One region of the Fictibacillus sp. WQ 8-8 genome, then DNA from elsewhere that is predicted to be linked to it. Evidence: riboswitches for the same ligand, from Rfam matches in the RefSeq annotation. Region 1 holds a riboswitch; each other region holds the start of a gene.
What was found. Region 1 has a riboswitch for thiamine pyrophosphate ahead of thiC (phosphomethylpyrimidine synthase ThiC). Riboswitches for the same ligand answer to the same signal wherever they lie in the genome.

Region 1 (3,161 bases):
CCGGAAGAAGCACTGGATGAAAAATTGAAAAAGCCGTTCCTTGGTCTGGAAACATTCCGTGAACTAGCAAACATGGCTGTTTTTCATGAATCCAATCATTTGGGACAGCTGCACGCGATCAAACTTCTTATTGAACGCACGGTCGTTAAAAACTAAGAAAACCCAGAGAGCAAAAAAACGGCTCTCTGGGTTTTTTTATGGGTGGAATTTCAAACACAGAAACAAGTGAAAAGTAAAGAACAAAACAGTGTTCATCATGAACAAATGAAATTATGAATGAATCACTGAATGCAGAAAATCGATATCATTTTTTATCTGTTCTTTCAGAAATCGGTCTCTGCAACGTAAATATTCATCCGTAAGCATGGCGATTTCCTTCATGAACAGCATTACCTCTGTTTTTTTTAGCATAAGTTAACCCTGCCCTGCACGTTTAGAATATGGAACAATTCTTCCTGATACTTTATTCCTCTTTATCAGTCAAAATAAACTAATATGTGCTAATTTTTTTGCCTCGTTCACAAATCTTTCAAGAAAACCACATTTGGGATAAAGCGTATTTATGCGGCAGGGCGGGAGTCTGCCTGGTATTCACGGCCTGTTCTAGATACTTTATTCCAGTCCCGATTGAAGAAATAGGCGATGCTTCCATAAGCAACACATACCATTGTCACTATCCTGAAAATAAAGATATCAAAAAGAATAGTTGCTAAAAGGGGGTATGTGTCTTTTTCCTGAAAAGCGTAGCCATGATATTCTCCCATTCCGATGGCCACCATATCGTATACAAGGCCGAAAATAAAGATGTACAAAACATAGATGAGTACATATTCAAGAACGGACGAGTGCAGGGCGAATCCGTCAACGACAAAGATACTGGTCATAAAATAAACCGCGAGTGTACCGGAAATAAAAGCTTCAAAAATATAGAAAAAGGAAACAGAGCTCGTAAACAGATTTTTTCCAAGGAATGATCTGAAATGAATGACACAGTCAATGAATGCTTTTTGCCAGCGGACCCGCTGTTTGAACAGATCCCATAGGTTTTCAGGAAGCTCGGTATAGCATACGGCATCAGGTATGAAAGTAACCTTTTTGTTCTTATCACCAGAAATGTGGCGCTGAATCTTTAGAGTGATATCGATGTCTTCTCCAATCGTCGTCCGATAGCCGCCGACGTTGAGCAGCACCTGCTTTCTAAAAATGCCGAAAGCACCAGAGCTGATGGAGAGCGCCCCGAATCTAGCATGGGAAACTTTAGTGATGTAAAAGGCACGGAGGAAATCAAGGGCCTGGACGCGGATCAGCAGGTTCGTCCCATGTAATGTCAGCCCTGAGAATGGATTCTTCGTTTTTGTCTGAAGCACATGAACCATGCCGCCAGCAGCGACCACATTTTGCTCTTCGAAAGTTTCATTGATGGCCGGCAGGGAATGGTCTGTCATGATGGTGTCTGCATCAAGAGTTACAACAAGTTCATTGCTAGAATACTCAATGCCTGCATTGAGCGCATCGGCCTTTCCGCCGTTCACTTTATCAAGCACATAAATATTCGGATAGAGCTCGGACTTGTAAAATTCGATCACTTTCTTATGTTTTAGCTGGTTGAGCGGGAGTTTTGAGCTTTCTTTTAGTTGTAATAGCTCATTAAGCTTTCCAAGTGTAGCGTCAGTTGAACCGTCATTAATATAAATGATATCTAACGAAGAATAGGTTAATGTTTTCATGTTTTCAACGGATGTTGCAATGATTTTCTCCTCATTGTAACAAGGAATGAGTATACTGACACTTTTTTCAAAAATCGGTTTTGGCCGATACCGTTTTTTTCTTTTTTGAAATAAGGGAAGGCAGTTAAAGGAATGAATGATTGGAAAAGCGATAGAAAGACAGAAGAAAAAAAGTACTGCATAATTGAAAGCCTATACATATTTTGGCGGCTAAACGACTTCGGTGAATATATACCTGTGCCAAAAGACGGATTGTGCATGAAGAGCAGAGAAGCTATGCTTACGTTGAAAAAAGAATACGTTTTCTGCTAGGGGAGCCCGTCAGCCGGGCTGAGAGAAGAGAGAATAAGCTCTTTGACCCTTTGAACCTGATCTGGGTTATACCAGCGTAGGGAAGTAGGAGTCGAAGTCATATATACATATCGTATATTTTTCTTTGTCTATCCTATCGGGTTCTTCTTACTAGAACCCGATTTTTTTTATGCTGTGTGTAACTTTGGACTCAATTTTTGAAAAAACGAGGAGGAAGTTGCATGAACGTACAGAACGAAAGCAAGGTCTCATTAAAATCACAATTTCCAAACAGCACCAAAGTGTATAAGACCGGATCCCGTCCCGACATCCGGGTGCCAATGAGAAGGATCAGTCTGGCGGATACACAGACAGCAGGAAGAGATGAGAAGAACCCGCCCGTCGTCCTTTATGATACGAGCGGACCTTATACAGATTTGAATTATGCTGCAGATGTTGAAAAAGGACTGCCTTTGCTGAGGGAAAATTGGGTGAGAGACAGGAACGATACAGAGCAATACGATGGGCGCGGAATTAAACCGGAGGACAACGGCTACAGACAGCAGTCTCATGCGGGTCATGTGTTTCCGGTTCGCCCATTTAAGCCGATGCGGGCAAAAGGTGGCGGAAATGTTACTCAGATGCATTATGCGAAAAAAGGGATCATCACGCCTGAAATGGAATTCATTGCGATCCGGGAGGGGCTTGAGGCCGATTTTGTTCGAAGCGAAGTGGCGAGCGGGAGGGCCATCATCCCTGCCAACATCAATCACCTGGAACTGGAACCGATGATTATCGGAAAGAACTTTCATGTGAAGATCAACGCGAACATCGGAAACTCTGCTGTGACTTCGTCTATTGAGGAAGAGGTTGAAAAAATGACATGGGCTACCTACTGGGGAGCGGATACGATCATGGATCTGTCTACAGGAAAAGACATCCATACGACCAGAGAGTGGATCATCAGAAACTCTCCGGTCCCTGTGGGCACCGTTCCGATCTATCAGGCGCTTGAGAAAGTGAACGGGATAGCGGAGGATTTATCCTGGGAAGTCTACCGTGATACACTCATCGAACAAGCCGAGCAGGGAGTCGATTATTTTACGATTCATGCCGGTGTGTTGCTGCGGTACGTGCCATTAA
Region 2 (3,161 bases), on a different contig from region 1:
AAAAGGCAGGAGAATTAAGTTCTGGGAGTCCTCATGAAATCATAAATGGACGAGATGTTACAGAGGAATATACTGACTTGGAAGCAAGGCTGAAGGCAAAGCGCATTGTTCGTAACCGTTTGGAAAGCTTCATGAAAAATGCAGATAAAACAGAGGATCTCCTTGCCATATCAAAAGAACTATCAGGAGTGCAGGAACAAATTGAAAAAATCCAGGGCAGAATAAACTATTTAGAGAATCAAAGCGATTTTTCAACGGTTACGGTCCATTTTGATGTGAAAAATATTGGGACGAAGAACAATAAAGAGCTGAACACCTGGGGAAATTCAAAGACCTTATTTAAAGAGACGTGGAATGGACTGGTTCATACTATTTCCTATCTCATTATTGCACTCATTGGATTGTCGCCTGTCATTATCCTTTTCGTGGCTGTTGGAGGAGCATGGCTTTACTTAAGAAGAAAACAGCGTTCAAAAAAAGAAACCAAACCGTAAAAGGTTTGGTTTCTTATCCAAGGAATTTTATATATTCATCCGTCAGTTTCATGAACAGTTTTTCATCACGTTTTTCCAGGGCTTCATCTATTTTTTCTTTATAACGTTTCATCTGATGGGCGTGCAGCGACTCATCAAGGATCATCTGAGCAACCATATTAAAAGCGAACGGGTCATTTTTCTTCTGAAGTTTATATTTCACAAGATCGTTCATGTCTTTATTATACGATGTATTGTCTTTCATGCTCTATTCCTCCTTGAATTTTTTTGCAGAAGCTTGTAGGATTGAAAGCTCATGCGTTAATGGGTTTTTACTAGTATACTTATCAATGGTAATAATAGCAACAGTTTAATCTGAAAATTTAGTTTTTTTCATTTTGCTTCTCAATTTTTAAATCAGCCAGAACTTCATCTACAGAATGGAATTTTTTACTGTCCAGCTGTTCACCGCCTTCCATATCAAATACTTTTAATTCGTAAACATCTTCTGCAGGGATATATTTGACTTCGACGGGATTGGTGTAATTTCTTGAGAAGGATTCTTCTGTTTGTGAATGACTGTAAACATCTTCTGGATTTTGTTTTAAATTTTGCAGTTTCTCTCTAATATTCATAATTTCTCTCCCTCCAGATTTTCTATCGGGTGTTGTATAAATAATGCCCGTATCCGTTCGTTTTTAAACACAGCAGCCTAACTTTTCGACAAATTTTATCCCTTGTTTGACGCTTTGGCCGCTGTCATATAGGATAGAAATAACATCATACATCGTATACCACTAGGGGAGCTTTGATTTAAAGCTGAGAAAAGAAATGTCTTTGACCCTTTGAACCTGATTCGGTTAATACTGGCGGAGGGAAGTGGCTTAAACTTTTATCAGCATTCATGTTTAAGCCGCCTTCTCTTCAGAAGGCGGCTTTTGAGCGGTCGAAGGAGGTCATGTTCAGCTTCAGTGCACAGGGACCTTAACAGAACGGGCCACTTGCGCTCTTCTAGTGGTGAAAGGAGTTCTTCCATATGTTAAAAACACCAAAAGCATTGACAGTTGCAGGATCAGATTCAGGAGGGGGAGCAGGAATCCAGGCCGATTTAAAGACGTTTCAGGAATTGGGAGCCTATGGAATGTCTGTCATCACAGCTGTGACCGCACAGAATACATTAGGTGTTCAGGGGATCCACCCGGTGCCTGTTGAGATGATCATGAAACAGTTAAACAGCATAGAAGAGGATCTTCGTCCTGAAGCTTTAAAAACGGGTATGCTTTTCAGTGCAGAAATTATAGAAGCGGTATCTCATCATATTCGAAAGTATGAATGGAAAAACGTTGTTGTGGATCCTGTAATGATCGCGAAAGGGGGGGCTAACCTTCTGAGAAGGGATGCAGTAGAAGCCCTGAAAAAACAGCTGATTCCTCTAGCCTCGATCCTGACACCGAATATTCCCGAAGCTGAGCAGCTAACTGGAAGAAGCATTTCCACAAAGCAAGACAGGGAGGATGCTGCAAAATTTTTGCATGATTTAGGAGCAGGAATGATCGTGATCAAAGGAGGCCATCTCTCTCATGATAAAGCGCCAGTCGACTTGTTTTATGATGGCGAGAAGATGCATGAGCTGGAAGGAAGAAGGATTGATACACCGCAAACCCATGGAACCGGCTGTACGTTTGCAGCTGCCATTGCTGCTGAACTGGCACTTGGAAAAACCCCGTTTCATGCTGTAAAAACAGCGAAAACTTTTATTCAGGAAGCAATCAGCCACCCGCTTCATATTGGCAGCGGGCATGGGCCGACAAACCATTGGGCATACAGGAGGAATCAGGCATGAACGAACTGAGTGTGCTTTTAGAAGACATTAGAAAGAAAAAACCTCTGATTCATCACATCACTAACCAAGTAACGATGAATTTTTTAGCGAACGGCATCTTGGCAGCTGGAGGAAGCCCGATGATGGCTCATCATTATGAAGAGGCTGAAGAAGCCGTCATGGCAGCTGACGCACTGGTTTTAAATATTGGAACCGTTGAACCTGACTTAGTTAATGCAATGGTTTTGGCTGGAAAAAAAGCGAAGGAACTGGGCATTCCTGTCATTTTGGATCCGGTGGGTGCAGGACTTTCCCAATTAAGGAAGAAAGCCGTTGAAGAGCTGGTAGAAAAGGTTTCTCCCGATGTCATTTGCGGCAATGCTGCAGAGATCTCCTTTTTGTATGGAGGTGACTGGGGTGGCAAAGGGGTTGATGGTGAACTATCAGGAAACGATGATGAGCTTGCTTTGCATGCGGCCAGAAAGCTCGGTTCGGTCATTGTCATTACAGGAAAACAGGATGCAGTGAGTGATGGAAAGGAATCCATAGCGATTAGTGGCGGACATGAAATATTGTCTTACGTGACAGGGACCGGCTGTTTTTCAACCTCTCTCATCGGTTTGTTTATGGCCAGATCTCTGGAAACCGGCCTTTCCTGCTGCCTGAGGGCCGCGGGCGCTTTGACGATGCTGGGAATCTGTGCTGAACGCGCTCAAGCCGTTTCGGCAGGACCAGGCTCCTTTCAGACAGCATTATTGGATGAGCTCTATCTATTAAACCCTGAAGACTTGAAAACGGCCGGCAGGTGGAGCTAAGGAGGCTTACAGATGGAATATAATACGCTTAAACAGCAGTTGAAAGTTTAT
Region 3 (3,161 bases), on a different contig from region 1:
ATTAGCATTTACTAAAAAAGGAGAGATGGTCATGAGTGTGACAATGGAACAGATCGTCAACATGGCAAAACAGCGTGGATTTATTTTTCCGGGTTCAGAAATTTACGGAGGCTTGTCCAATACGTGGGATTATGGCCCGCTCGGCGTTGAACTGAAGAACAACGTGAAAAAAGCTTGGTGGAAAAAGTTTGTTCAGGAATCTCCATACAATGTTGGTTTGGATTCAGCGATTCTCATGAACCCGCAAACATGGGTAGCATCTGGACACATCGGAAACTTCAATGATCCAATGATCGACTGTAAGCAATGTAAAGCGAGACACCGTGCCGATAAATTGATTGAAGATGCACTTGCTGAAAAAGGAATCGAGAAGATTGTTGACGGGCTTTCTTTCGATGAAATGGAAAAGTTGATTGAAGAGCATAACATCGCATGTCCGGATTGTGATGCGCACGACTTTACATCTATCCGCCAGTTTAACCTGATGTTTAAAACGTTCCAGGGTGTAACGGAATCCAGCACGAACGAAATCTTTCTTCGTCCCGAAACAGCACAAGGGATCTTTGTAAACTTTAAAAACGTGCAGCGTACGATGAGAAAGAAATTGCCGTTCGGGATCGCTCAGGTCGGCAAAAGCTTCCGTAACGAGATCACACCTGGTAACTTCACGTTCCGTACCCGTGAGTTCGAACAGATGGAGCTAGAGTTCTTCTGCAAGCCTGGCGAAGAACTGAAATGGTTTGATTTCTGGAAGCATTATGCTCACGATTTCTTATTGAATCTTGGCATGAAACAGGATAAGCTTCGCCTGCGTGACCATGAATCCGAAGAGCTTTCCCACTACAGCAACGCTACGACAGATTTTGAATACCAGTTCCCGTTTGGCTGGGGAGAGCTTTGGGGCATCGCATCCCGTACTGATTTTGACCTTAAGCGCCACAGCGAGCACTCTGGTGAAGACTTTAACTATATCGATCAAGAAACGAATGACCGTTACATCCCTTATTGCATCGAGCCTTCACTTGGCGCAGACCGTGTAACACTTGCGTTCTTGATCGACGCGTTTGAAGAGGAAGAGCTTGAAGGCGGAGATACAAGGGCTGTTCTTCACTTGCATCCAGCTCTTGCGCCGTTTAAAGCAGCAGTGCTTCCTTTATCGAAAAAGCTTTCTGAAGAAGCAAGAGAAGTATTTGCCGGTCTTGCCAGCGACTTCATGGTCGATTATGATGAAACAGGCTCCATCGGAAAACGTTACCGCAGACAGGATGAAATCGGAACTCCTTTCTGTATTACGTATGATTTTGATTCTAAAGAAGATCAGCAGGTAACGGTACGTGACCGCGACACAATGGAACAGGTCCGCATGCCGGTATCAGAGCTTCGATCCTTCCTGGAATCGAAAATCAAATTTTAATCTCTTTACATTTTTAACCTGAATGGTAAGATGAAGTTAATTAAATAACTCTAGCAACACTGGGGGAGCCTTTGCCGGCTGAGACTGAACAACCTGTTCTAAACCCTTTGAACCTGATCTGGATGATGCCAGCGTAGGGAAGTGGAATCCGCACTGTATGACACATACAGCTGCTGTTGATTAGAAAACAGATAATCAGCCACTCTTTTCTGCGAAAAGGGTGGCTTTTTTGTATGGGAAAAAGGAGGATGCAAGGTGGGGAAATTCGAGTTTCATGTAATGACAAATGGAAGGAAACAGCCTGACGAAATCATCTCGGCCGCATCCATCCTGGCTCCATATGTGACGTGCATACATATCAGGGAAAAAGACAGAAGTGCCAGTGAGATTTTTAATCTGGCAGAGAGATTGAAGAGAGCTGGATTGGGCCGGGAGCAGATCTATATCAATGACCGTGTGGATGTAGCCGTTGCTGCGGGAGCTGAAGGCGTTCACTTAAAAGGCTCCAGTCTTGATCCGGAAATCGTACACCGCTATTTTAGCAGGCTGAGAATCGGCCAATCCGTTCATTCCATAGATGAAGCGCTCTATGCTGAAGAGAAAGGAGCTCATTATTTGTTTTACGGACACGTTTTTAGAACAGGAAGCAAAAAAGGGAGCGATCCGCGGGGTCTGGATCAATTGCGGGAGGTTGCTGAAGCGGTCACTGTTCCAGTTATCGCCATCGGAGGGGTTACACCAAGTAATACTAGTGAACTCATAAAAGCGGGAGCAAAAGGAATCGCCGTCATGTCGGGGATCTGGTCGGCGGTAGATCCGGGTTTAGAAGCGAAAGGCTATGCGGAAGCACTTAAGAAGGAGGAGATGTCATAATGCCCAGGCACTATGATGTGATAATTGCTGGCGGGGGGATAATCGGCTGTGCCATTGCTTACTATTTGCGCAAACATACAGAGTATACCGTGCTTGTGATTGAAAAGAACCGAATAGGCAGTGAAGCTTCATCGGCCGCTGCAGGAATGCTTGGAGCGCAGGCAGAACTGAATGAGGCAGGGCCGCTCTACACGATGGCCCGTGAGAGCAGGAGTCTTTTTCCTGAGTTAAACAGGGAACTGAAGGAAATCAGCGGGATTGACATTGAGTTTATAGACAAAGGGCTGTTTAAAGCGGCAAAAAATGAAAAGGAAAGCCTCCGATTGCAGCAACTCATTGATTTTCACAACGATAACGGCCAGCCGGCAGAGTGGATCAGCGGATCGGAGCTTTTGAAAATGGAGCCGAAGCTGTCCAGCGGATTGGAAGGTGCAATGTATTTGCCGAAAGACGGCCAGGTCAATCCATCTCAATTGACGAAAGCCTTTGCCCAATCGGCAGCAATGCTTGGAGCTGATTTTTTAGATTATACCGAAGCAGCCGGATTCGAAATGGGCCGGTCAGGGATTGGAATCCAAACGAGCGCGGGTATGTTTTTCGGAGAGAAGGCAGTGCTCGCATCAGGCGTCTGGACAGGGAAACTGGCGGCCCAGACCGGATTGCACATGCCTCTTTTTCCAGTAAAGGGAGAGTGTCTTTCTTTAACCTTTTTAGAACCGGTCATTACATCAACTGTTATCTCAGATGAATGCTATCTCGTCCCTAAGCAAGGAGGCAGGCTCGTAATCGGAGCAACCATGGAAGCAGGTACATACGACAGAAAGGTCAGAGCAAAGGGAGTTTTGGAACTGCTGACAAAAGCGAGTGAAGTCCT
Region 4 (3,161 bases), on a different contig from region 1:
AAAGAACGAGTTAAACCGGCCGCCAATTTCAAATGTTGACCAGGCAATTCTCGTTTTCTCTGCCGTCCGGCCGGAATTTTCAAGTTCGCTGCTGGACCGTTTTCTTGTTCATATCGAAGACAATGGCATTCAGCCGGTGATCTGCATTACGAAGATGGATTTGATTGAAAGTGCAGAGTATCAGAAGGAAATCGAAAATTACATCGCTGCTTATAAGAAGCTCGGCTATGAGGTCATTCCAACCTCTGCGATGTCGCTTGCCGGCATGGATGACATCAAACCGATATTTAAAGGAAAAACGAGCGTCTTCGCAGGACAGTCCGGGGTAGGGAAGTCGTCTCTCTTGAATGCGCTGATGCCTGAACTCATGCTGGAGACGAATGACATATCAGATCATCTTGGACGCGGAAAGCATACAACGAGGCATGTTGAACTCCTTCCTTTTGAAGAGGGCTTGATCGCAGACACTCCTGGGTTCAGCTCCTTGGACTTTGTAGAAATTGAAACCGAAGAGCTCTCCTACAACTTCCCTGAGATGAAACAGAGGGTATCACAATGCAAGTTTCGCGGCTGCACTCACAGCTCTGAACCGAAATGCGCAGTAAAAAAAGCAGTGGAAGAGGGAGAGATCCCATCGTTCCGCTATGAGCATTATCTTGAATTTTTGCAGGAAATCAAGGATCAAAAACGGAGGTACTAGCATGGTAAAAGTTGCGCCTTCCATTCTTTCCGCAGACTTTTCAAAGCTCGGTGAAGAAATTAAGGCAGTGGAAGAAAACGGTGCTGATTATATCCATATCGATGTGATGGATGGGCATTTTGTGCCGAATATTACGATGGGACCTTTAGTCGTTAAAGCAATCAGGCCGCTCACTAAACTGACATTTGATGTCCATTTAATGATTGAAAACCCTGACCGGTATATCCCGGAGTTTGCAAAAGCAGGTGCTGATATCATTACTGTTCATGTTGAAGCATGTCCGCACCTTCATCGGACCATTCAATTAATTAAAGAGCAGGGAAAAAAGGCAGGGGTCGTATTAAATCCTGCTACTCCTGTTGAAACCATTCAGCATATTTTGGCTGATATAGACCTTGTACTCATCATGTCTGTAAATCCAGGCTTTGGTGGACAATCCTTCATCCACGCTGTGCTGCCAAAGATTGAAGTATTATCTGCGAGGATCAAGGAGCAAGGCTTGAACGTTGAAATTGAGGTGGACGGCGGCGTGAATGCAGAGACTGCCCGTCTTTGTGAGAAAGCTGGAGCTACCGTACTTGTAGCGGGATCAGCCATTTATGGGCAAAAAGACATAAAGGGTGCAATCCGTACCATTCGTGGTGTATAATATATTAGAGAATAATTGAAAAAAGTAACCACAGGGGGAGTCCCATACAGGGGCTGAGAGGGGAGTACACTCCCGACCCTTTGAACCTGAAGCAGGATCATGCCTGCGTAGGAATGTGGAGTCGCTGTTGTTAACGCTAAGCAACCGTCATTCACATGCCGGTTGCTTTTTTCTTTTCTTAATGAGTTTAGGAGGAGATTGATTTGAGTAAAAAAATTATGTTTTTGACTGAAGTGGCGATGATGTCAGCGTTGGCTATCATACTTAGTTTTGTTCAATTTAAAGGGCTTTGGGCAAATGGAGGCTCAGTTTCATTGGAGATGCTGCCAATCTTTTTAATGGCATTCCGCAGAGGGGTCCCTGGCGGAGTATTAACTGGTCTGATTGTCGGGATGGTTAAAATCCTGGTTGATGGAACTGCAGGATACAATCCCGCTGGTTTGATCCTGGATTACCCTCTCGCGTTCCTATTGGCTGGATTTGCCGGGGTGTTTAAAGTCAGTTCGGCAAGCCAATCTAAAAGGAGGATCTCAGCGATTGTGGCAGGCATCGCCTTCGGAAGCCTGCTCCGTTTGGCCTCCCATGTTGTATCAGGAGTCATATTCTTTGCATCATACGCCCCAAAAGGCATGAACCCTGTCCTGTACTCCATTGTGTATAATGCTTCATACATGATCCCGGTTGCTTTGATCACTGCAGCAGCTTTTATTTTCTTGACAAAAAAAGCACCGCGGCTGCTGCACAGGACCGATCCAAGAGTTGTTAACGCGGCATGAAAATTATCATTTTAGCAGGAGGTCCGGAAGAAAGGCAGCCGGACCTCTCTTTATTTGCCGGCGAAAAGGCAGTCTGGGCGGGTGTTGACCGCGGCGTATTCTACTTGTTGAAAAAAGGAATCATACCTGGCTGTGTATTTGGAGATTTCGATTCTGTGAACAGAAGTGAGCGTGAGTGGATGGCTTCATTTAACCTTCCTTCATTTGAGTATGACAGTGAAAAGGATAAAACCGATCTAGAGCTGGCCCTTGATTGGGCACTGGAGCAAAAACCGGAACAGATCCTGCTAATGGGTGTTACGGGCGGGCGCCTGGATCATGAATTGGCCAATATCCAATTGCTCCTTCATGGACTCGAAGCCGGAATTAACATTGAAATATGGGACAGGCAGAATAAGATTGCCTTATCAGCACCAGGACCGCATATCATACAACAAGAGCCGGAGTTCTCCTATGTCTCATTCCTTCCATTTAACGGACCTGTTACCGGCCTGACTCTAAAAGGGTTCAAATATCCGCTTCAGGATCAATACTTGCCGATGGGTTCTACTCTCTGCATTTCCAATGAGCTTGTAAATAAAAGTGGTACTTATTCATTCTCGGGCGGCATATTAATGTTGGTAAAGAGCCATGATTAATATTTTATGCGTCGGGCCGCATGGAACTATTTTTATAAAAGCGAATATATTTATTAGGGAATGTCTTATTTTTCAAAGGGCCTGGAGGAGGGGTATGATGAAATTTTACACCATTAAACTGCCTAGGTTTTTAGGGGGATTTGTACGTGCGGTTTTAGGTTCATTTAAAAAAGGATAATCACTTCCATCCAAAAGAAAAAAGCACCCTTGATGGGTGCTTTTTTCTTTTGGAAATTAAAAAACAACGGGGATGCCGTTGTCTTAAGAGCGATTAAACGCGTTCAATTTTTCCAGATTTAAGGGCACGTGCAGAAACATAAACACGTTTAGGCTTCCCGTCAACCAAGATGCGGACTTTTTGAACGTTTACTCCCCAGCTCTTTTTAGATTTGTTCAAT

Region 2: it holds a riboswitch for thiamine pyrophosphate, as region 1 does, so the genes downstream of both, thiD (bifunctional hydroxymethylpyrimidine kinase/phosphomethylpyrimidine kinase) here and thiC (phosphomethylpyrimidine synthase ThiC) in region 1, are expected to answer to the same signal.
Region 3: it holds a riboswitch for thiamine pyrophosphate, as region 1 does, so the genes downstream of both, M1K46_RS14705 (thiamine phosphate synthase) here and thiC (phosphomethylpyrimidine synthase ThiC) in region 1, are expected to answer to the same signal.
Region 4: it holds a riboswitch for thiamine pyrophosphate, as region 1 does, so the genes downstream of both, thiT (energy-coupled thiamine transporter ThiT) here and thiC (phosphomethylpyrimidine synthase ThiC) in region 1, are expected to answer to the same signal.

Annotation. Positions count from the first base shown of each region.
Region 1 covers NZ_JAMXKG010000009.1:160,717-163,877, reverse strand. The annotation lists gene M1K46_RS19275 (DinB family protein) at 1-156, shown strand, start outside; gene M1K46_RS19270 (hypothetical protein) at 271-411, opposite strand; gene M1K46_RS19265 (glycosyltransferase family 2 protein) at 561-1,775, opposite strand; TPP riboswitch at 2,028-2,139, shown strand; gene thiC (phosphomethylpyrimidine synthase ThiC) at 2,261-3,161, shown strand, end outside.
Region 2 covers NZ_JAMXKG010000003.1:291,622-294,782, forward strand. The annotation lists gene M1K46_RS06815 (DUF4349 domain-containing protein) at 1-494, shown strand, start outside; gene M1K46_RS06820 (IDEAL domain-containing protein) at 508-738, opposite strand; gene M1K46_RS06825 (hypothetical protein) at 857-1,108, opposite strand; TPP riboswitch at 1,263-1,368, shown strand; gene thiD (bifunctional hydroxymethylpyrimidine kinase/phosphomethylpyrimidine kinase) at 1,510-2,316, shown strand; gene thiM (hydroxyethylthiazole kinase) at 2,313-3,110, shown strand; gene thiE (thiamine phosphate synthase) at 3,123-3,161, shown strand, end outside.
Region 3 covers NZ_JAMXKG010000006.1:97,252-100,412, reverse strand. The annotation lists gene M1K46_RS14710 (glycine--tRNA ligase) at 32-1,414, shown strand; TPP riboswitch at 1,466-1,571, shown strand; gene M1K46_RS14705 (thiamine phosphate synthase) at 1,670-2,287, shown strand; gene thiO (glycine oxidase ThiO) at 2,287-3,161, shown strand, end outside.
Region 4 covers NZ_JAMXKG010000003.1:654,018-657,178, forward strand. The annotation lists gene rsgA (ribosome small subunit-dependent GTPase A) at 1-700, shown strand, start outside; gene rpe (ribulose-phosphate 3-epimerase) at 702-1,349, shown strand; TPP riboswitch at 1,373-1,480, shown strand; gene thiT (energy-coupled thiamine transporter ThiT) at 1,553-2,125, shown strand; gene M1K46_RS08755 (thiamine diphosphokinase) at 2,122-2,763, shown strand; gene spoVM (stage V sporulation protein SpoVM) at 2,861-2,941, shown strand; gene rpmB (50S ribosomal protein L28) at 3,035-3,161, opposite strand, start outside.